One region of the Mesorhizobium argentiipisi genome, then DNA from elsewhere that is predicted to be linked to it. Evidence: riboswitches for the same ligand, from Rfam matches in the RefSeq annotation. Region 1 holds a riboswitch; each other region holds the start of a gene.
What was found. A riboswitch is a leader RNA that binds a small molecule or an ion and turns the genes downstream of it on or off. The one in region 1 is predicted to bind thiamine pyrophosphate.

Region 1 (5,855 bases):
TCGAGAAATCGCAAGACATGGATCGAGCGGGCCGAAAATCGCGACCATCATGTGTGGTTCCGAGCCCCTATGCATGAACAAAATGTGAGAGTTCTGCGCCGTCGACATTGGCTCTCAAGCTTTACTTTATCGGTAAAAAACATCTGAGTGCCATAAGTATTGCTGAGCGAGAGTTTGTGATCACACTGCTTGGTTGTTCCGTTCCGTAACAGCCCTGGTAGACGGGTGTTTTCTCGTTACTGAATCGGTTGAAACGCGATTTGGCTTGTACGGCATGGTCAAGTTGCTTATCCCAAAGCCTTCTCCTTCGAACCGCGCCGCATGGCCGAAAAAGGCGCTGGCCATCGCCATCCAGAAAGTTGTCCAGGGCGCCTGGACAACGCCACGCGGTTGAGCGGCAGCTTTTGGTCCTCGAATATCCGGTCGATTCGCTCATTGAGCCGTCGGGTTCGCGCCATGGACGGGCCGCAGGCGTCCCGCGTCCGCGGCCGGCCACGGCATCACCGATCTGCTCGCTCTTCGGTTGTGGTCTTGGCGCCCGTCGCGATTTGATTGAGCCGTTCAGCCTTGGCCCCGGTGAGGCGTCCATGCATCCACGCACCGGCGGCGCCTATCATGCCGGCGCCCACCGCGAGGATGGTGGGGTTGGACAATAGGAATGCGAGTAGAACGGTCATGAGAACGTTCCCCAGAGCATCAAAATAACCACCCAGCAGAGTTTGCAGGAGATGTGCAGAGATTGGTCCATATTGTAAGAAATCCGCCCCATGCACTTCGCATCGTCGATGAGGCCGTGAACGACGAATTCAGCGATACCGAGCGCGAGACTGCCGGTTATCAGCCCGACGACCGCGCCGTGGATTGCCGCATGAGGGAGAAGGCCATGATACCAGGGCACGCCCGGAATCGGATTGGCGCGGTTTTTGGCCCTGGCAAGGAAATCGCCCTGAAGCGGATAGTCAGCCAGCGCGTGACCGGCCAGAAGAAGCGCGATCGTGGTCAGTAGCGCGGTCATCTCACTGCACCTTGCCTATCTTGAGGTTGCTGCCGAGAGTGGGATCAGTCCCGCGGCGCGCATTCGGTCAGTGCGCCCGCTAATCAGGTTGCTTTGGCGGTTGGTTCCAGCGCGATGCAGCGCATTCACCCAGCGAGGAAAGTCACTCACCTGGTAAGCGGCCCACTGCCCACCGGGGAAAGCGTACCCTTCTGTTCAAAGCGTGGAACACGAGCCCGGCAGTGCATGCCGCCGCCTTGCATTTCCACCGGCTTGCGCCAGGTGTCGCCTTTACAAAATTCATGATCACGTTCTTTCGCAACAAAACCTGTAGGGCTTTTTTCGTAACCGGTCGTGCGCGGGTTTGAGCGCGCGAGACCACAGGCGCGTGCGCTCATCTAAATTTTGATGAGACCGAGCGCCCGAAGGACATGGATGTGTGCCAAGACTAGATTTCCAAAACCTGACGGGTCGCGAGAAAGCTCGCTATTCGGTTCGCGCTTCGGCCTCTGGCCCGTGATGTTCGAAGGAGATGGGGGACGACGACTGGGAGCCCCGCCACTGTTCAGCGCGATCAAGCGCAGCCTACCCGCGATGCACCTCGGCGAATTCCTTTGCGGAAGCCTCATCCCGCCGGGCAATCCAGAGCGAAAATCGCCAGCCTGCTCGGGAACTCTCGGCAGACAGGTATCTTGATGAGAAGCAGCCCATCATCGCCGCTATGGCAATCAGGCTCGAAGAGCTATGCGGTAACGGGGCTCAACCTGCGGAAGCTTTACGACCTGGAGCCGCCGAGCGCGCTTGGTCCGACTCTGGAGGTCGCGGTTATGTCGGTCTTACATCGATGCGGCCTCGGGCGGGCACGCCTTGAATCGGCGCTCGGGGCGAGACGAACTCGGCTTATGAGTTGCCCCGTGCCCTGGCCAGGACGTGTACCGGACCGACGTGGGGAGAGCTAGACAACCACCTGCGTGCCGATTTCAACGACGCGGCCGGTCGGGATCTGGAAATATTCCGTCGCATCGGCCGCCGAGCGCGCCAGGCCGATGAACAGCCGGTCCTGCCACACCGGCATGCCGGAATTGGGCGAGGCCTTGAGCGAGCGCCGCGACAGGAAGAAGGACGTCGTCATGATGTCGAACTTCCAGCCCTGCTTGCGGCAGATCGCCAGCGCGCGCGGGATGTTGGGCTGTTCCATGTAGCCGAAGGTCAACGTCACCCGCATGAACAGCTCGTTGACCGTCTCCATCTTGACGCGCTCGCTGTCGGGCACCACCGGCTGCGGCGCGGTCACCACGGAAAGGATGACGTTCTGCTCGTGCAGCACCTTGTAGTGCTTGAGGCTGTGCATCAAGGCGGTCGGCGCGCTGAGCGGATCGCTGGTCAGGAACACCGCGGTGCCGGATACCAGCTGCGGCTTCTTCTTCAACAGGTTGCCGGCGAGGACATCGAGCGGGATCTCGTTGCGGCGCGTCTTGTCGAAGAGATAGCGGCTGCCGCGCACCCAGGTCCACATGCCCAGCACGATGGTGAAGGCCACGACCAGCGACGCCCAGCCGCCTTCGAACACCTTGACGATGTTGGAGGCGAAGAAGACGATGTCGATCAAGGCGAACAGCACCGTCAGCGGGACCGCCACCGACAGCTTCCACTTCCAGATCCGGGTCATGACGACATAGAGCAGCACCGTGGTCACCAGCATGTTGCCGGTGACCGAGATACCATAGGCGGAGGCGAGCTTGCTCGATTCGCCGAAGCCGACCACCAGAATCACCACCGCCAACGCCAGCAGCAGGTTGACACGCGGCATGTAGATCTGGCCGGGTTGTTTCTCCGATGTGTGCAGTATTTGCAGCCGTGGCAGCATGTTGAGCTGCACCGCCTGGCGTGTCAGCGAAAAAGCCCCTGAAATGACCGCCTGGCTGGCGATGACGGTCGCTGCGGTGGCCAGCACCACCATCGGGATCAGCGTCCAGCCACCGTTCATCTCGAAGAACGGATGGCCGACCACGCCACCATTCGCCAGGATGAAGGCGCCCTGCCCGGCATAATTCAACAACAGACAGGGGAACACGATCGAGAGCCAGGCAAGCACCATGGGCTTGCGGCCGAAATGGCCGAGGTCGGCATAGAGCGCTTCGCCGCCGGTGACGGCAAGGAAGACTGCGCCAATGGTGATGGAGGCGACGTCTGGCGAATGGATCAGGAAAGCGACGATATAGTACGGGCTGATCGCCCACAGGATTTCCGGATCGGCGATGATGTGGTTGAGGCCGGACAGGCCGATAGCCAGGAACCACACCGCGGTGACCGGCCCGAACACCAGCCCGACACCGCCGGTGCCGAAGCGTTGTATTGCAAACAGTATGGCGAGAACGACCAGTGTCAACGGCACGACATAAGGCTGGAAGGCGGGCGTAACGACATTCATGCCCTCCACCGCCGAAAGCACGGAAATCGCCGGCGTGATGACCGCGTCGCCGAAAAACAGCGACGCGCCGACGATGCCAATGCCGAGCATCAGTGCCGAGCGCTTCGGAAAACTGCCCCGCGCCAGCGCCATCAGCGACAGCACGCCGCCCTCGCCGCGATTGTCGGCGCGCAGCACGAACATGATGTATTTTACTGTCACCGTGATCGTGAGCGACCAGATGATCAGTGACAGGACGCCGAGAATATCTGTGCGATCAGCGACGTTGCCGCCCGACGAGGCATGCAGCGCTTCGCGGAGCGCATAGATCGGGCTGGTGCCGATATCGCCATAGACCACACCGAGTGCGCCAAGCATCAACAACTCAGTACTTTGAGACGAGCCGGGATGTCCCGCCAGTTCCTCAACGTCACAACTGTTGGCAGAATCCACGACAGCCATTCGTATGCTTCCCACGGGTGCTGTGCTCTACGGCCAACGCAATTCTGCATTTCCGAGGCGCGCGTCCTTGCGACGGGCAGCCTCGGCCGATTGGGCGGTGCGACAAGGAGAGGGAGGAGCCCGCTGCACTGCCGCTATCGGCCGAGGCGTCTGGAAATTGCTAATCGACTGCCATGTTGAAGTCGGCTGGCATGTCACCAGCCCATTATCCCATCAACCAGCAAATTAGCAATTTGTAAGATTTAAACTATGAATAAAACAACATTACGTCATTTAAACTGAAGTCGATTGATCTGCTATACCGAAGGAATATTTGCATTAACTAACGAGTTCCTAGAGGTTATCGAGATACAACTATCAACGTGCAATTTATGAAAGTCAATATCTTCATGGTTTCAGATGTAGCATTTCGGTCGGTTTGTCATGGACCATGAGCATCCAGAATTTAATCGGCCCCCCGCTACGACAGAATCGAGCGCGGACCGAGCCGGTCCGCGTCCTGTTTATGCAAGCCTTCCTTCTGACTCGACCTACCGCCCCGGACCGAATGCGCTTGACAAAAGGCCACCGGCTCGGTCCAATTGACCCATTCACCAGGGGAGTCCCGGCAAGGGGCTGAGATACTGCTGGCTTTCGCGGCGCAGTGACCCGTTGAACCTGATCCAGTTCATACTGGCGTAGGGACGGTGCAAGCGCTTTGCGGGAGTTTATGCCCGAAGACCTGTTTCGAGCAGGTCGACAGAAGCGTCTTTTCATCCTTCCGGCACAGAACTGGGTCTCCAATGCAGATGAGCAAAGGAGCCTCAAGATGAATGCCCTTACCCCCGCCGTTTCGACGGGACCCCTGCCCGCCTCACGGAAAATCCACACGCCCGGCATCCTCCATCCGCAGATCAGGGTGCCGATGCGCGAAATCGCCGTCCATCCGACAGCCGGCGAGCCGCCGGTCACCGTCTATGATCCGTCCGGCCCCTATACCGACCCGACTGTCGAAACCAGCATTGAAAACGGCCTTGCACGGCTTCGCCACGAATGGGTCACGGCGCGCGGCGATGTCGAAGCCTATGACGGCCGCCATGTGCAGCCGGAGGACAATGGGTTCGCCACCGGCGAGCGCCTGACGCCGGAATTTCCCATTCGCAACCGGCCGCTCAGGGCCAAGGCAGGCAAGGCGGTGACCCAGCTTGCCTATGCGCGCGCCGGCATCATCACGCCCGAAATGGAGTTCGTCGCCATCCGCGAGAATCTTGGCCGCGAGAATCTTGGCCGCGAGAACCTTGGCCGCGAGATGCTGCGCGGCAAGCTTGAGCGCGACGGCGAAGCCTTCGGTGCCGCGATTCCGGACTTCGTCACGGCGGAATTCGTGCGCGAGGAAGTGGCACGCGGACGTGCAATCATCCCTGCCAACATCAATCATCCCGAGAGCGAGCCGATGATCATCGGCCGCAATTTCCTGGTCAAGATCAACGCCAATATCGGCAATTCGGCGGTCACTTCATCGATGGCCGAAGAGGTCGAAAAGATGGTCTGGGCGATCCGCTGGGGCGCCGACACGGTGATGGACCTGTCTACGGGCCGCAACATCCACAACATCCGCGAATGGATCGTGCGCAATGCGCCGGTGCCGATCGGCACGGTGCCTCTCTATCAGGCGCTCGAAAAGGTCAACGGCATTGCCGAGGATCTGACCTGGGAGGTCTATCGCGACACGCTGATCGAACAGGCCGAACAGGGCGTCGACTATTTCACCATCCACGCAGGCGTGCGGCTGCACTACATCCCGCTGACGGTCGACCGGGTCACGGGTATCGTCTCGCGTGGCGGGTCGATCATGGCCAAATGGTGCCTGCACCATCACCGGGAGAGCTTCCTTTACGAGCATTTCGCCGAAATCTGCGACATCTGCCGCGCCTATGATGTGTCCTTTTCGCTCGGCGACGGCCTTCGTCCCGGCTCGATCGCCGATGCCAATGACGCGGCGCAATTCGC
Region 2 (5,855 bases), on a different contig from region 1:
TCGTGGGTCGAAAGCCCGAGCTTCAATCCGGCGTATTTAATCGCCAGCAGATCGGCCGCAGCCAAATCCTCTTGACCGAGATGGACGAAGTCGCAGCCTTCCTCGATGGCCAGCCGCCAATAGTCGTTGATGATCAGTTGGCAACCATGGACCGTGCAGACGTCGCTCGCGCGGCGGATTTCCGTCCGCAGCGTGGCCTCATCCCTGTCCTTGATGCGCAACTGCACCAGCTTGACGCCAAGTGGCACCAGCCGTTCGATCCATCCGGCCCTGTCGACGATCAGATAGAAGGGATCGAGCTTCATGAAAGGGCCGCCCTGCCGAACGTGGGCGTCGACGGCATGGCGACATAGCGCGGTTCGAGCATTCCCGAGCAGAAAGCCTCACGTCCGGCATCTACCGCTTTGCCGAACGCACCCGCCATGCCGACCGGATCGGCTGCCTTGGCAACCGCGGTGTTCAAGAGCACGGCGTCAAAGCCAAGTTCCATGACGGTTGCCGCGTGCGATGGCCGTCCGAGCCCCGCATCCACAATCAGCGGGACGCCGGGGAAATGTCCGCGCATCGAGCGCAGCGCCGGGATGTTGACCGGGCCGAGCGCGGAACCGATCGGCGCGCACCACGGCATCAGGACCTTGCAGCCCGCGTCCAGCAGCCGTTCGGCAACGACGAGGTCGTCGGTGGTGTAAGGGAAGACCGCAAAGCCGTCTTCGCACAGGATGCGGGCGGCTTCGACCAGGCCAAACACGTCGGGCTGCAGCGTATCATGGTTGCCGATCACTTCGAGCTTGATCCAGGACGTGCCGAAGACTTCGCGCGCCATTTTCGCGGTTGTGACGGCTTCTTTGGCGGAATGGCAGCCGGCGGTGTTGGGCAGGACGTGGACGCCGAGCGACCGGATCAACGACCAGAACTTCTCGCCAGCCTTGCCGCCTGCCATTTCCCGGCGGAGCGAGACGGTCACCACTGACGTGCCCGATGCCCTGACAGCGTCGGCGAGGATGGCCGGTGAAGGATATTGGGCGGTGCCGAGAAGCAGGCGCGAGCCAAGCGTCGTTCCAAACAGATCGAGCATGGCGCTAGCCTCCCTGCATGGGCGACAGGATCTCGATCCGATCGCCGTCGCTCAACAGGAATTCTACCCGGTCGGCTTTGTGCACGAGGTCGCTGTTGACGGCCGTCGCCAGCCAATCGCCCTCATAGTCGAGCGCTGCAAGCAGCTCCGCCAGCGTTGTGGCGGCACTCTCAAGCGCTTCGCCGTTGACGATCAGTATCATGTGCAAGTTCCTTGGATTTGTCGTGATCGAAGACAAGATCGGCGGCCAGCCGCGCCATGGCGGGCGCAAGAAGGAAACCATGGCGGTAGAGCCCGTTGATCGCGACGCCATTTCCACATGCTTCGACACGCGGCAGATTGTCGGAAAAGGCTGGACGAACTCCGACGCCGGTCTCGACGATACCGGCCTCGCCGAAGGCCGGGTGGAGCGCGCAGGCCGCGCTCAGAAGTTCCATCATCGAACGGACCGTGACCGGACCGCTGTCATCGCTCTCGATCATCGTCGCGCCGGCCATGAAACGGTGATCGGGGCGCGGCACCACATAGAGCGGAAAGCGCGGATGCAGCAGCCGGACTGAGCGCGACAGCGAGATATCGGGTGTGTGCAGGATCAGCATTTCGCCGCGAACGCCGCGCAGCCTCTCATCGCCCGCCGCCATTCCCATGCAGTCGATCTCGCGGTCGAATCCGGAAAGCTGCCGGGCGTCCGTGGCAAAGCGGAAGTCGACGCCCATCGCGACAAGCTTTTCGTGAAGCGCTGCCATCGCAGTGCGCGGGTCGAGATGCGCCTCGCCGGCGAAGAACAGCCCGCGGCGAAAACGGCCGGCGAGGTCGGGCTCCAGCCGCGCGATTTCCTCCTCATCGATCCAGCAATAGCTTGAGGTGCGGCTTGCGAAGCGGTCAAGCTCGCCCGCATCCCGCGGCGTTGCAACAACCAGCGTCCCGGCCCGCGTCGCCTGACCTGGCAGCACTTGATCCCACCATTCGGCGGCGCCGCGTCCGAGGTCCAGCACGGGCTGCTCGGCGCTTTCGCGCTCGCACCAGGGCGCCAGCATGCCACCGGCGAACCACGATGCGTTGCCGCCGAGACCGGACCGGATTTCGGCGACGGTGACTGCCGCGCCACGAGCCGCGAGTTCGAAGGCCGCGGTGAGGCCGGCGACGCCGGCCCCCTTGACCAGCACCCTCATGACGGCTCGGGCACCTCGGGCGTGGTGTCACTCACCGGCATATAGAGATCGCCGCCCGCGCGGTATTTTTCCGCCATCGCCGCCATCCCCTCCTTCTGCGCTTCGGCACGGATGTCGTGGGAGATGCGCATGGAGCAGAATTTCGGCCCGCACATGGAACAGAAATGCGCGACCTTGTGCGCTTCCTTGGGCAAAGTTTCGTCGTGGAACGAGCGCGCGGTCTCCGGATCGAGCGACAGGTTGAACTGGTCTTCCCAGCGGAACTCGAACCGCGCCCGCGAAAGCGCGTCGTCGCGAATCTTCGCCGCAGGATGGCCCTTGGCGAGGTCGGCGGCGTGTGCGGCTATTTTGTAGGTGATGACGCCGGTCTTGACGTCGTTGCGGTCCGGCAGGCCGAGATGTTCCTTCGGCGTCACATAGCAAAGCATGGCCGTGCCGAACCAGCCGATCATGGCGGCACCGATTCCGCTGGTGATGTGGTCGTAGCCGGGCGCAATATCGGTCGTCAGCGGTCCAAGCGTGTAGAAGGGCGCCTCGCCGCAGATTGCGAGCTGCTTGTCCATGTTCTGCTTGATCTTGTGCATGGGAACATGGCCGGGCCCCTCGATCATGACCTGGCAATCCTTGGCCCATGCGACCTTCGTCAGTTCGCCGAGCGTCTCCAGTTCGGCGAATTGTGCCGCGTCATTGGCGTCGGCGATCGAGCCCGGACGAAGGCCATCGCCGAGCGAGAAGGACACGTCATAGGCGCGGCAGATGTCGCAGATTTCTTCGAAATGCTCATAGAGGAAGCTTTCGCGGTGATGGTGCAGGCACCATTTCGCCATGATCGAGCCGCCGCGAGAGACGATACCCGTCACCCGGTCAACGGTCAGAGGGATGTAGTGCAGCCGCACGCCGGCGTGGATGGTGAAATAGTCGACGCCCTGCTCGGCCTGCTCGATCAGCGTGTCGCGATAGACCTCCCAGTTGAGGTCCTCGGCGATGCCGCCGACCTTCTCCAGCGCCTGGTAAAGCGGCACCGTGCCGATCGGCACCGGCGAGTTGCGTACGATCCATTCGCGAATATTGTGGATGTTGCGGCCCGTCGACAGGTCCATGACCGTGTCGGCGCCCCAGCGGATCGCCCAGACCATCTTTTCGACCTCTTCGGCCATGGACGAGGTGACGGCGGAATTGCCGATATTGGCGTTGATCTTGACCAGGAAATTGCGACCGATGATCATCGGCTCGCTCTCTGGATGGTTGATGTTGGCGGGAATGATAGCGCGTCCGCGAGCCACCTCGTCGCGTACGAATTCTGGCGTGACGAAATCCGGGATCGCGGCACCGAAGGCCTCGCCGTCTCGTTGCAGCTTGCCGCGCAGCATCTCGCGGCCAAGATTCTCGCGAATGGCGACGAACTCCATTTCGGGCGTGATGATGCCGGCGCGGGCATAGGCAAGCTGAGTCACAGCCTTGCCCTGCTTGGCCTTGAGCGGCCGGTTGCGAATGGGAAATTCCGGCGTCAGGCGCTCACCGGTCGCAAAGCCGTTGTCCTCCGGCCTGACATGGCGGCCGTCATAGGATTCGACATCGCCGCGCGCCACGATCCAGTCTTGCCGAAGCCGGGCAAGGCCGGTCTCGATGCTGGTCTCGATAGCGGGGTCGGTATAAGGGCCGGACGGATCGTAAACCGTGACCGGTGGCTCACCGGCGGTCGGGTGGACGGCGATCTCGCGCATCGGCACCCTGATCTGCGGGTGGATGGCGCCGGGCTTGTAGGTTTTCCGCGAGGCGGGCAGCGGTCCCGTCGACACGGCGGGGGTCAAGGCATTCATTTGAGGCTCCTTTGCTCATTTGCATTGGAGACCCAGTTCTGTGCCGGAAGGATGAAAAGACGCTTCGATCTACCTGCTTAAGACAGGTCTTCGGGCATGAACTCCCGCAAAGCGCTTGCACCGTCCCTACGCCAGTATGAACTGGATCAGGTTCAACGGGTCACTGCGCCGCGAAAGCCAGCAGTATCTCAGCCCCTTGCCGGGACTCCCCTGGTGAATGCGTCGAATTGAACGGGACCGTCACCTTTTGTCAACCGCATTCGGTTCGCGGGGGGAAATCGCCGGCCGACAAAATCCGCCCGGCTGATCGGTGGGGCCGGGCGCTCCGGCACGAATTCACCCAAAATTAGGCATCTGCCAATACAATCGGTGGTTTAGTGCCAACAAGCAATGTTGCTTGCTCCTGAACCGGAGAACGCTGCTTGGTCACGAAATCATCGAAACGAAGTGCCGAGGCGGCGGACCAGGCGGGAATCACAGCGCTGTCGAAGCTGGCCGTTGCTGCTTACGAAGACTTGGAGCGCGAGCTCAAGGCCACCATCGCCACGCTCGAAGCCCAGGCCAGGCGCTTCGAGACGGCAATCGACAACATCTCGCAAGGCATCTGCTTTTTCGACGTCGCTGAACGGCTGATCCTGTGCAACCGCCGCTACGCCGAGATCTACGGCATCTCGCCAGGAAAGCTGCAGGCGGGCATGACACTTGCCGATATCATCGAACACCGGGTCGCCGCAGGGACATCTGCGATGGAGAGCGAGGCCTACCTCGCCTTTGCCCGTTCGATCAACTCAAGCAACGGTTCGACCAACTGGACCGCCGAGCTGAACGACGGCCGCACCATCCAGATCATTCATCAGCCGATGCCCGACGGCGGATGGATCGCCACGCATGAAGACATCACCGAGCTCGCCGCCAGCCGCGTGATGGTCAGCGAGCGTGTTTCGCTACAGGCGCTGATCGACTGGGTTCCCGACTATCTGTGGGTCAAGGACACCGAAAGCCGCTTCGTCGTCGTCAACAAGGCACTTGCGACTGACCATGGCCGACATGACCCGAGCGAGATGATCGGCCTCAGCGATTTCGACCTGCATGCCCCAGAGCTGGCCCGGCAATTCCGCGCCAGCGAGCAGGCTCTGCTGCGCGGCGGCCAGCCGATGATCGACAAGGAGGAATTCATCGTCGACGCCTCGGGCGCGGGCAAATGGATGTCGTCGACTAAGGTGCCGCTCAGGAACGCCGAGAACGGGGTCTTTGGCCTGGTCGGCATTGCCCACGACATCACCCAGCGCAAGCTGGCCGACGACCTGCGCAGCGGCCAGGCGCATATATTGGAGATGATCGCGACGAGCGCGCCGCTGGAAGAAGTGCTCGAACGGCTCGTGCGGCTGATCGAATCGCAGCTTAGCGATATCTTCGGCTCCGTGCTGCTGCTCGACGCCGACGGCGCCCATCTGCGGCACGGCGCGGCGCCCAGCCTGGCAAAGGACTACACCGACGCCATCGACGGCATCCGCATCGGCCCCAAGGTCGGCTCCTGCGGCACCGCCGCCTACCGGCGCGAGCCTGTCATCGTCATCGATATTGTGAGCGATCCCTTGTGGGAGGATTTTCGCGATCTGGTGAGGCCCTATGGCTACCGTTCCTGCTGGTCGACGCCGATCCTGTCGCATACCGGCGTGGTGCTCGGCGTCTTTGCCATGTATTCGAAGACGGTGCGCGAGCCGACAAAGGCCGAGAGCAATCTCATCGATTTCACCACCCGCATCGCCGGCATTGCCATCGAGCGCA
Region 3 (5,855 bases), on a different contig from region 1:
GATTTTGGTCAATTCGCCGAGCGTCTCCAGCTCGGCGAATTGCGCTTTGTCGTTGGCATCGGCGATCGAGCCGGGGCGAAGGCCGTCGCCGAGCGAGAAGGATACGTCATAGGCTCTGGCGATGTCGCAGATCTCATCGAAATGCTCATAGAGGAAGCTCTCGCGATGACGGTGCAAGCACCATTTGGCCATGATCGAGCCGCCGCGGGAGACGATGCCGGTGACCCGGTCGACGGTCAGCGGGATGTAATGCAGCCGCACGCCGGCGTGGATGGTGAAATAGTCGACGCCCTGCTCGGCCTGCTCGATCAGCGTGTCGCGATAGACCTCCCAACTCAGATCCTCGGCGATGCCGCCCACCTTCTCGAGCGCCTGGTAGAGCGGCACGGTGCCGATCGGCACCGGCGCGTTGCGTACGATCCATTCTCGGATGTTGTGGATGTTGCGGCCAGTCGACAGGTCCATCACGGTATCGGCGCCCCAGCGGATCGCCCAGACCATCTTTTCGACCTCTTCGGCCATCGATGAGGTGACGGCGGAATTGCCGATATTGGCGTTGATTTTCACCAGAAAATTGCGGCCGATAATCATCGGCTCGCTCTCGGGATGGTTGATGTTGGCGGGGATGATCGCGCGGCCGCGCGCCACCTCGTCGCGCACGAATTCCGGCGTGACGAAGTCCGGTATCGATGCGCCGAACGCTTCCCCATCCTGTTGCAACCTGCTTCGTAGCATCTCGCGGCCAAGGTTCTCGCGGATGGCTACGAATTCCATCTCCGGCGTGATTATGCCGGCGCGCGCATAGGCAAGCTGTGTCACCGCCTTGCCGGCTTTTGCCCGCACCGGACGATTTCGGACTGGAAATTCAGGCGTCAGCCGTTCGCCCGTCGCAAATCCGTTGTCCTCGGGCCTGACGTGGCGGCCGTCATAGGCTTCGACATCGCCGCGCGCGGCGATCCAGTCTTGCCGAAGGCGGGCAAGACCCTTTTCGATATCCGTTTCGATCGCGGGGTCGGTATAGGGGCCTGACGGATCGTAGACCGTCACCGGCGGTTCCCCGGCTGTCGGGTGCACGCTGATCTCGCGCATCGGCACCCTGATCTGCGGATGGATGATGCCGTTCTTTTGGATTTTGCGCGACGCCGGCAACGGCCCGGTCGATACGGTGGGGGTCAAGGCATTCATTTGAGGCTCCTTTGCTCGTTGCATTGGAGACCCAGTTCTGTGCCGGAAGGATGAAAAGACGCTTTGTCTGCCTGCTTGAGACAGGTCTTCGGGCATCAAGTCCCGCAAAAGCGCTTGCACCGTCCCTACGCCAGTATGAACTGGATCAGGTTCAACGGGTCACTGCGCCGCAAAGCCAGCAGTATCTCAGCCCCTTGCCGGGACTCCCCTGGTGAATGGCTCAAGTTGAGCGAGGCGCCGCCGTTTTGTCAAGCACGTCCGGCCCGGGTAGTGGGTCACGCTGGCGTGACTGACAAGCTTTGGGGGATCGCGGACATCGTTGCGCTTATCGAAGCGAAGAAGCAGAGAAGCCGACGGTGCGCGGCTCTTACAAAACGGATCGCTTGATGCGCAGGAACATGAGCGGCCCGACCAGCTTATCAAGGTGACACAGGATTTCTGGCCGGGCCGCCCAGTAAGGCCGGGGTTGCCTATCCCAGCCTACCCCGCCCAAGTTCTTCCGAAAGCTGGTCAGGGTCAATTACGCCCCGCCTGAAAAGCCACATGACCTTCATGGCTATCTCTTCGCGCTCATTCTCGCGAACAATTCGATGTTTTGCGCAGTAATCGTTGAGAGCTTTTGTGAGGATTGTGAGTTCGTCGGAATCCGCCACCCCGCATGACAACATGCCTGCCTCCTCATATATGGGCGGAAGCATACCGCTTCCAACGTCCGCCTGCCTCTACCCCGTTACGAACGACTTGAAAAAGATACACCCGGGAAAAGTCAGCTTCGAGTCAATTCGATGGGACTGAGGTCGGACGCCGATTAGGGCTTCTTGAGGAGACGCGCCTCGCGAATGTGCGAATTGGCCGGACGGCAATTGGGTTGGGTTGCCGCTGCAGCGATTGATTGGTGATGCAGCTTAGGCGAAGGCCCAGATATCCTCGGCCTGGAAGCCGACCTGGTAGCCGGCGGTCTTGAGCTTGACCACGACCTGGCCGATCTCGGCGGCCGGAAGCGCGCCGACCTCGATCTTGATCATGCCGGGGCGGTAGCGCTCAAGGTCGAGCTGCTCGAACACCATCCAGTCGGCGCCTTCGCAGTCGACCAGGAACGCGTCTATGTGGGTGATGCCGTGCGGTCGAGCAGCGTCTGCAAGGTCTCCGACGGCACGTCGATGTCCTTCAGATGCGGCACGAATTTGTTGAAGTTGGCGTCGGCCTCGCCCCAGGCGTTCTTGCCCGACATCAGATTGGTGTCGGTGACCGACGAGCAGCCGATGAACTCGATCGGCAACGTGCCGGCTTCAAGCGCCGCGGCATCGAAGGTGTGGACCGTGATCGTGCCCTTGGTCCTTGTCACCGCCACCGGCTCCATGACGAAGCGGCTGGCATCCGGGTAGTTGGCGCGAAGCCGCTTCTGATTGTAGGGGATCGGCTCGACCAGCATCGCGCGTGCTCCGGGGATCCGGTGCAGCCAGGGCGTCACGTCGTCGAACAGCGCGCCGTCGCAGGCGCCGACATTGACCAGCTGGAACGGCTGGCCGTTGCCGCCGAAGCGTGCCCGGAGCGCCGCCTTGGCCAGGAACTTCGTGCCGTGCAACGCCGGCCCGCGATCGAGCAGACCCTCAGGCAGGCTGAGCGACAGGAGAACGCGCGCAAAGCTGGACACAGAGCTCATGACTTGTCTCCGGGAATGACCTGCAGCGCGGCACGGCCGCCGCCCTGGCTTGCCGCCGCCCATAGCGCCATCAGCGGCGCGGCCAGCAGCAGGAAGGGCGGCAGAAGATTGGGGAAATAGATGCGGGTGTCGTGGATCGGGAAGACGGCGAATTTCGCCAGCACGCCAAGCACCAGCGCCGCCAGCAGGATCCCGGCGCGGCGGTCGAGCCGAAAACCGGCGCGGCTCAAGCCGAACCAGCCGGCCAGTGCCAGCACCGACACGCCGACCCAGCTGTTGACGTTGATGGCGCGCACCACAGAGGCCGCGAAGGCCTTGAGATAGGCCGTCAGCGAAAACGGCGGCTCGAACCCGTCCATATTGTAGTGCTGCTCGATGCTGGAGAACCAAAGATGCGGCCACCAGCCGGGATGCTGCGCCCAGTGCGAGATGGCGAAATAGGCGATAAAGGAGGCCGCGAAGCCTGCCAGCGCGCCCCATGCCCTCTCGCGGAAAGCGATAAGCAGTACGGCGAAGATGGCGAGAAAGACGATGTTGTCCGGCCTGGCTATGAATGCGAGGAAGAGCAAGACCGCCGTCGCCGCCTCGCGCTTGCGCACATAGGCGAAGACACCGCCAAGAAACAGCGCCGAGCACAGAAGGTCCGGCGTCGAGGCCCGCGCCGAATCGCCGAAATCGGCCATGATCAGCAAGGCGCCGACGACAGGCGCCAGCGCCAGCGCGCCTACCGCGCGCAGCCAGGCGAGCGTGATGGCGCCGAACAGAAGCACCGAGAATACTTGCACCAGCCGCATCGCCTCGACCGGCGAGACGACATGGCTGAGGCCGGAAAGAATTTCGGCATAGAGGAACTTGATCCGGTACATGCCGAGCAGCGAACGGAAGTCGGCGGCATTCTCCGTCATATGGCTGCGGAAACCGCCGCCATCGTCCGTCAGCGTCTTGTAGTCACCCGCCGACATGCCGGCCTTCACCGTGCCGTAGGCATAGTCATGCAGCGCCTGGGGATCCGGATAGGCGCTTTCCTCGGCGATCGCGAGATAGGGCAGCATGTCCCAGTTGGCGTCGGGCATGAACCAGGCGGTCGCGGCGGTCAGCAGGATATAGAGCGAGAAGGCGATCGCCCCGATCGATGCTGCCCATTTCGCGTAAGCCCCCTCGCCCCACGCCAGGCCGGCACCGGTCAAGCGTTCCAGCGGATTGGTCGGCGCGGACGGCCTGGTCAGCATCCTCAGCGGCCCCTATTTACCGACCTGGCTTTTCACGAAATCCTTCACGATCGACACGATGCCGCGCGACAAAAGGCTGTCGAAGGCATCGACGAAGCGGTCGACATGCTCGGGCTGGCAGATCAGCGGCGGCTCGAGCCGGATGACGTTGCGGTTGTATTCGGTAAAGGCGACGAGCACGTCGTAGTCGCGCAGCAGCAGCGAACCGACGAAGCCCGACAGCGAGCCCTTCAGCTTGTCGTCGAGCACGCTCACCACCGGACGCAGCACCATCGGCAAGGTCTGCGAGAAATCGTGGAACTCGAGCCCGATCATGAAGCCCTTGCCGCGCACATCCTTGATGATCTTCGGATATTTTTCCTTGAGCGCCTGCAGCCGCTGCAGAAGGTACTCGCCGGTCGAGGCGGCATTGTCTATCAGCCCCTCGTCATAGAGCACGTTGATGCCCTCGATCGCGGTGACGCAGGCCTCGCCCATGCCGCCGAAGGTCGCCATGGCGTGGATCATCGCCGTCTTCGGCGTGCCATAGGCTTTCATATAGACGTCGCGCCTGGCGATCATCGCCCCGACCGCCGCCTTGCCGGCGCCCAACGATTTCGCCAGCGCCGTCACGTCGGGTACCACGCCGTAATGCTCGAAAGCATAGAAGCGGCCCGATCGGCCATAACCGCACTGCACTTCGTCGGCGACCCACAGCACGCCATATTGGTCGCAAAGCGCGCGCAGCTTCTGCCAGTACTCGGCCTTTGCCTGGATGATGCCGCCGCCGCCCTGGATGGTTTCCAAGACGATGACGCCGATCTCCGGATCGCTCTTGAACAGGTGCTCGACAGCGTCGATGTCGGCGAAGGGAACGCGCACGACATTGTCGGCGACCTTGAAGTCGGCGCGGTAGAGCTGGCCGTCGGTGATCGCCAATACGCCCTTGGTCTTGCCGTGGAAGGAATTCTCGGCATAGACGATTTTCGGCCTCTTCGGGCCGGCGGCGCGTTCGACGAGCTTCACCGCCGCTTCCATGGCCTCAGAACCCGACGAGCCCAGGAACACCATGTCGAGATCGCCGGGCGAGCACTTGGCGATGTTGTGCGCAAGCGCCGCCGCATATTGCGACATGAAGGCGATGGCGATCTCCTGGCGCTTCTCCTCCTGGAATTTCTTCCGAGCGTCCAGGATGCGCGGATGGTTGTGGCCGAAGGCGAGCGACCCGAAGCCACCGAAGAAGTCGAGGATCTTGCGGCCGTTCTGGTCGATATAGAACATGCCCTCGGCGCGCTCGATCTTGACCTTGTGGAAGCCGAGCAGCTTCATGAAATGCAGCTGTCCGGGGTTGAGATGCTCCTTGAACAGGTCGGTGATGCGGGCGAGGTCCATCGCCTTGGCTTGCTCGACGCTGATCAGGTCGGGCTTGGCGATTGCTGCGGGCGAAAGCGCCGGCGCATCGACCAGCGTGCGCGAGCTTGTTTGTTCCGGCTTGGCCATGACGGTCATCTGAAAAATCTCCCCTTCGCGCCTTATTCCGCAGGCACATGTCTAGTGGCGACGGCCTGGCCGTCCTTCTTGGCGCGGTATTCACTGTAGGCGGCAATTAGCATGTCCTCGTCGCGATATTGCGGCACCCAGCCGAGCTGCCGCTCGGCCTTGGATACGTCGAGCACGCACTCTTCGTCGGCGATCAGATACTGCTCCGGATCCATGATCGGCATGTTCAACAGATCGAGCAGATCGAGCGTACGCTTGACCGCCCAGCCCGGCGTCGGCAGCAGGAGCGACTTCGAGCC
Region 4 (5,855 bases), on a different contig from region 1:
TGTCCTCGCGCAGCGCCGGGCCGAGCGACGCGAAAGGCTCGTCGAGCAGCAAAACCGGCCGGTCGCGCAGCAGCACCCTCGCCAGCGCCACGCGCTGCCGCTCGCCGCCGGAAAGCTCGCGCGGCAGCCGCTTTTCCTTGCCCGCCAGGCCAACCCGCGCCAGCGCCTCGGCGACGGCAATGCGATCGGCGTCGCCGAGTTTCAGCGATGGCGAGCGGCCGAGCCAGACATTGGCTTCAACGGAAAGATGCGCAAACAAATTGTTTTCCTGGAACACCATCGACACCGGCCGCGCCGAAGGCGGCGTGTCGCCGACATCGATGCCGCCGATCAGCACCTTGCCGGTGTCGGGCGTTTCGAAGCCGGCTATCAGATTGAGCAATGTCGACTTGCCGGAACCGCTCGGCCCCATGATGGCGGTGATCCTGCCGGCCGCGAATTCGGCATTGAAGCGAAACGAAGACTCGCCATAGCTGAATGAGACGTCATCCAGCGCGACGGTGAGGCGCTTTTGCGCGGCGGCGCCCTTAATGGTCGTCGTCATCGCTTTCCTTCCCGCCCCAGCCGGTCGGCGGCGACCACCAGCATCAGGCAGACAAGGCCAAGCAGCAAGGCAAGTCCCGCGGCGTCGGCTGTCCGGTAGCTGCCCATGCGTGCCAAAAGCAGATAGGGCAAGGTCTGCACGGAATCGCTGCCGAAGAGCGCGATCACGCCGAGATCGCCGAGCGACAGCGCCATGGCAAAGGCGAAGCCGGTGGCCAAGGGCCGCCTCAGCGACGGCCAGTCGATCAGGCTGAGCCGGTTCCAGCCGGATATGCCGAGCGCCAGGCAGAGCCGCTCATGTCGTTCGCTCGCCGCGTCATAGGCCGGGCGAATGGCGCGGATGGCGAAGGGCATCGCCATCACCGCGTTGACGGCGACGACCATGACCGGGGCGACGGCAAAAACATCGGTGACATGGCGCAGCGCCAGGAACCAGCCGGCGCCAAGCACGATCGGCGGCACCACGAGCACGAAGCCGGCGCCGGTGTCGGCGGCGTGTTCGAGCAGCGACATGGTGTTCCCCGAGCGGCGGCGCAGGGCCAGCGCGCGCCGCGCCTCAATCAACGCCAGCGACAGCGTCACGCTGAGCAGCGCCGCAAGCAAGGCAAGGCCCGCGCTGGTGAGGGTCGCGCGGCGCACCGCCTCCTCGCCCGCCAGCCGGCCGAGATCGGCCTCGAGGCCTGAAAGCAGCGTCGCCGCCATCGGTCCGGCGACGAACAGCAGGGCAAGCGCGATGAGGCCGGCATTCAGCACGGTTTCGAGCCGGCCCGCTGAAAGGTAGCGGCGCGGCGCGACCGGCAGATTGGCGTCGCCGACCGTGTTGGCGCCGAGCCGTGTGAGAGCGACGACCACGATGAAGGTCAGCGCGATCTGCAGCAGCGTCAGCACCACGGCGCGCGCGGGATCGAAATCGAAGCGCAGCGCCTGGTAGATGGCGACCTCCAGCGTCGTCGCGGCCGGACCGCCGCCCAGCGTCAGCACGATGGTGAAGGAGGTGATGCAGAGCATGAAGACCAGCCCGGCAATCCCCGGCAGGGCCGCCCGCAGCACCGGCCATTCGATCAGCCGGAAGGCCGGCCGGACACCCATGCCGAGCTGGCTCGCCAGCCGCCACTGGTCGGCGGGGACGGTGCCGAGCGCCTCGAGGAACAGGCGCGTCGCCAGGGGCAGGTTGAAGAAGACATGCGCGACCAGGATGCCGGAGAGGCCGTAGATTCCCGGCCACTCTGCGCCGCCAAGCCGGGCGAAAGCGCCGGCAAAATATCCGGCGCGACCGTAGAGCGCCAAGACGCCGAGCGCGGCGACGATGGCTGGCAATGCCAGCGGCACGGTGAACAATTGCAGGATCGGGCCGCGACCTGGAAAAGCCGGATGCCTCGACAGAGCGCGCGCCACGAGCAGCGCCGGCGCGACCGAGAGCAGCGTCGACAGAGCCGCCTGCCACAGCGTGAAGCGGGCAACGCGCAGGAGGTAGCCGTCGAAGGCGGCGGCAGCGCCGGAGAGATCCTGCGCGGCTTCGACAGCGAGCCCAGCGAAGGCACCGCCGATGAGCAGCGTGATGGCCGCCAGCGCGACGACACCGGCGGTGACGCGAGAGTCTTTGGGACGGGACGCCAGCATTTCCCCTAACCAAACAGGGGCTTGGTTTGAGCGGAAGGATTATCCGCGTCGAGTTCCCGCCCATCCCCCTCTGGCCTGCCGGCCATCTCCCCCGCAAGGGGGGAGATTAGCAGCTTCGATCGCCGCGCCACTCTTGCAGCGCAGGAGATTGGCGAAACCGACAAAGCGCTTGATCTCCCCCTTGCGGGGGAGATGTCCGGCAGGACAGAGGGGTGTTCAAGCGCCACCTGCGTCCTACTTGCTCATCACCGCCAGCCACTCATCCACCCAGGCCTTGCGGTTGGCCGCCACCTCCTCGGGGCTGAACAGCAAGGTCTTGGTCGGCTTGACCAGCTTGTCGAAGGCCGGGTTGAGCGGCTTGTCGGTCTTGCCGGCCGGGAACATCCAGTTGGTTTCCGGAATGATGTCCTGGAATTCCGGTCCGGTCATGAAGGCGATGAATTTCTGCGCCAGCGGGTTCTTCGCGCCGGTCGTCGTGATGCCGGCAACCTCGATCTGCAGGTATTCGCCCTCTTCGAAAGAGGCCGCCTGATAGCGCTCCGTGTTCTCGGCCACCATGTGGTAGGCCGGCGAGGTGGTGTAGGAGAGCACCATCGGCGCCTCGCCCTTGGTGAACAGGCCATAGGCTTCGCTCCAGCCCGGCGTCACCGTCAAGACCTTCGGCTTGAGCTTGGCCCAGGCTTCCGGCGCCTTGTCGCCATAGACCGACTTCACCCACAAGAGCAGGCCGAGTCCGGGCGTCGAGGTGCGCGGATCCTGGATGACGATCTTGTCCGTGCCGCTACCCTCGACCAGCTCCTTCAGGCTCTTCGGCGGGTTCTTCAGCTTCTGCGTGTCATAGACGACGGCGAAATAACCATAGTCGAAAGGCACGAAAGTGTCGTCCTTCCAGCCGCCGGGCACGTCAATGCCGGACACTTCGCCATGCGGCGCGAACAGGCCGCTAGTCCTGGCGTCGGCAGTGAGATTGGTGTCGAGGCCGAGCACGATATCGGCCTTGGTGCCGGCGCCTTCGAGCTTGACGCGGTTGAGCAGCGCCACGCCGTCGGCCACCGAGACGAATTCGAGATCGCAGCCGCATTCGGCCTCGAATTCCTTCTTGACGGCAGGCCCTGGCCCCCAATCGGCGGTAAAGCTTTCATAGGTATAGACGGTGAGCTTGTCCTTTGCCTCGGCAGGCGCGACGCCCGCCAGAAGCGAAACAAGACCGGTTGCGAGAACAAGCTGGGACAATAGCGAGCGCATCGGCGCCTCCTTCGTTCTGGTGACAAGGAATTGAGGCGCCGGATGGTCCGAAACGTCTAATCCCTCCGCCGGTACAAACCGGATCAGGTTCGGCGGGTTGGCTTGATTGCCTCTCAGCCGGATCACGTCCGGCACCCCGTTAGAGCGTTTCGACAGATAGGCCCGGCCGAAGCGCGGCGCAAGCGGAAGTTTGCCGGGCAGATAATGTCCCGGGGCAGCGGACTCGCAACCGAAGCGCGGGCTGTCCGGCTTCCGTTTCGCGGGCAGGGCTGGTAAGGGCGACGCCCATGAGCACATTCACCATCCTGCTTGGCGGCGACCTTATCCGCACGCCCCGGCTCGAACGTCAGATCGAAGGCTCACGCGTCATCGCCGCCGATGCCGGTATCGGCCACGCTCGCATGCTCGGCCTGATGCCGGAGCTTTGGGTCGGTGATTTCGATTCCGTGCCGGCGAACCTGCCGGATGATCTCGCCGCGGTGCCCCGAAAGGTCTTCCCGGCCGAGAAGGACATCACCGATGGCGAGCTCGCTATAGCGGAAGCGCTTAAGCGTGGCGCCACCAGCCTCGTTCTGGCTGGCGCCTTCGGCGGCAAGCGCGCCGACCATGCTTTCCTGCATCTGGCGCTGGCCGTGCGGCTGGCCGAGGCGGGCACGACGGTGCTGCTGACCAGCGGCGCGCAGGAAGGTGTTCCCGTTTTGCCGGGCAGCGCCGCCTTCGACTATGCGGACGGCACCTTGTTTTCGGTGCTCGGCTTCTCGGAGCTCGCCGGGCTGACGGTCACCGGCGCCAAATGGCCACTCGACCGCGTCGAGGTGGCGTTCGGCTCCTCGCTCACTATATCAAACGAGGTCAAAGGGCAGCTTGGCATCGCGCTGGAGCGCGGCCGGGCGCTGCTTCTGGCCCACCCCTATCCCCTTCCAGAAAGCTGATATGGCGCCGCCACTCCTCAATCTTGACGGCATTAAACTGACCTTCGGCGGCACCCCGCTGCTCGACGGCGCGGCGCTCAGCGCATCCGCCGGCGAGAAGATCGCGCTGGTCGGACGCAACGGTTCGGGCAAGTCGACCCTGCTCAAGATCGCCGCCGGCATGATCGAGCCGCAGGACGGCGAGGTGTTCAGGCAGCCCTCGGCGACGGTCCGCTATCTGCCGCAGCTGCCGGACATGGATGGCTTCGCCACCGTGCGCGCCTATGTCGAGGCCGGCCTCGGCCCGGCCGACGACCCGCATCGCGCCACCTATTTGATGGAACATCTCGGCCTGACCGGCGAGGAACGGCCGAACGACCTTTCCGGCGGCGAGGCGCGTCGCGCGGCCCTTGCGCGTGTCATGGCGCCGGAGCCCGACATCCTGCTGCTCGACGAGCCGACCAATCATCTCGACCTGTCAGTCATCGAATGGCTGGAAGAAGAGCTTGCCCGCACCTCTTCCGCCGTCATCCTGATTTCGCATGATCGCCGCTTTCTCGAGCGCGTCTCGCGCGCCACCGTCTGGCTCGATCGCGGCCAGACGCGGCGGCTGGACAAGGGCTTTGCCCATTTCGAGGAATGGCGCGACCAGGTGCTGGAGGAGGAAGAGCGCGACCAGCACAAGCTCGGCCGGCAGATCGTGCGCGAGGAGCACTGGCTGCGCTATGGCGTGACCGCCAGGCGCAAGCGCAACATGCGCCGCCTCGGCGAATTGCAGACCATGCGCCAGCGCTTCCGCAGCCATCGCGGCGCCGAGGGCACCGCCACCATGGTGGCGAGCGACGCCGCCGAATCCGGCAAGCTGGTGATCGAGGCCAAGGCCATCGACAAGAGCTTCGGCGACCTCGCCGTGGTTAAGGGTTTCTCGACCCGCATCCAGCGCGGCGACCGCGTCGGCCTGGTCGGCCCGAACGGCGCCGGCAAGACGACGCTTTTGAAGATGCTGACCGGCGAGTTGGCGCCGGACGCAGGCACGGTTCGGCTTGGCGTCAATTTAGAGATCGCAACGCTCGACCAGAAACGCGAGGCCGTCGACCCGCAGGAGACGCTGGCGCATTGCCTGACCGACGGCCGCGGCGAGAACCTGCTCGTCAATGGCGAGCAGCGTCACGTCGTCTCCTACATGAAGGATTTCCTGTTCAAACCGGAGCAGGCGCGCACGCCGGTGCGCGAGCTTTCGGGCGGCGAGCGCGCGCGGCTTCTGCTGGCGCGCGTGCTGGCGCGGCCGGCGAATCTTCTGGTGCTCGACGAGCCGACCAACGACCTCGACATGGAGACGCTGGAGCTGCTGCAGGAACTGGTCGCGGGCTTTGCCGGGACGGTGATCCTGGTCAGCCACGACCGCGACTTCCTCGACCGCACCGTCACCAGCGTGATCGCGCCGGAGGGCAACGGCCGTTGGATCGAATATGCCGGCGGTTATTCCGACATGCTGGCGCAGCGCGGCGGCTCTAGGCTGGAAGACCGCAAGGCAAG

Region 2: linked by a shared signal. The riboswitch ahead of thiC (phosphomethylpyrimidine synthase ThiC) and the one ahead of thiC (phosphomethylpyrimidine synthase ThiC) in region 1 are both predicted to bind thiamine pyrophosphate.
Region 3: linked by a shared signal. The riboswitch ahead of thiC (phosphomethylpyrimidine synthase ThiC) and the one ahead of thiC (phosphomethylpyrimidine synthase ThiC) in region 1 are both predicted to bind thiamine pyrophosphate.
Region 4: linked by a shared signal. The riboswitch ahead of thiB (thiamine ABC transporter substrate binding subunit) and the one ahead of thiC (phosphomethylpyrimidine synthase ThiC) in region 1 are both predicted to bind thiamine pyrophosphate.

What each region holds. Positions count from the first base shown of each region.
Region 1 is NZ_JAPYKO010000003.1:439,499-445,353, forward strand. It holds gene O7A05_RS07480 (hypothetical protein) at 501-677, opposite strand; gene O7A05_RS07485 (DUF3307 domain-containing protein) at 674-1,015, opposite strand; gene O7A05_RS07490 (hypothetical protein) at 1,162-1,392, opposite strand; gene O7A05_RS07495 (potassium transporter Kup) at 1,950-3,782, opposite strand; TPP riboswitch at 4,452-4,568, shown strand; gene thiC (phosphomethylpyrimidine synthase ThiC) at 4,675-5,855, shown strand, end outside.
Region 2 is NZ_JAPYKO010000005.1:168,930-174,784, reverse strand. It holds gene O7A05_RS10560 (thiamine phosphate synthase) at 1-305, opposite strand, end outside; gene O7A05_RS10555 (thiazole synthase) at 302-1,075, opposite strand; gene thiS (sulfur carrier protein ThiS) at 1,080-1,277, opposite strand; gene thiO (glycine oxidase ThiO) at 1,246-2,247, opposite strand; gene thiC (phosphomethylpyrimidine synthase ThiC) at 2,244-4,067, opposite strand; TPP riboswitch at 4,173-4,289, opposite strand; gene O7A05_RS10535 (EAL domain-containing protein) at 4,490-5,855, shown strand, end outside.
Region 3 is NZ_JAPYKO010000002.1:218,307-224,161, forward strand. It holds gene thiC (phosphomethylpyrimidine synthase ThiC) at 1-1,185, opposite strand, end outside; TPP riboswitch at 1,290-1,405, opposite strand; partial or broken gene O7A05_RS03990 (FkbM family methyltransferase) at 2,091-2,848, opposite strand; gene O7A05_RS03995 (hypothetical protein) at 2,845-4,077, opposite strand; gene O7A05_RS04000 (aspartate aminotransferase family protein) at 4,090-5,565, opposite strand; gene O7A05_RS04005 (NAD-dependent epimerase/dehydratase family protein) at 5,589-5,855, opposite strand, start outside.
Region 4 is NZ_JAPYKO010000038.1:45,617-51,471, forward strand. It holds gene thiQ (thiamine ABC transporter ATP-binding protein) at 1-544, opposite strand, end outside; gene thiP (thiamine/thiamine pyrophosphate ABC transporter permease) at 541-2,163, opposite strand; gene thiB (thiamine ABC transporter substrate binding subunit) at 2,398-3,408, opposite strand; TPP riboswitch at 3,452-3,557, opposite strand; gene O7A05_RS31025 (thiamine diphosphokinase) at 3,696-4,340, shown strand; gene O7A05_RS31030 (ABC-F family ATP-binding cassette domain-containing protein) at 4,342-5,855, shown strand, end outside.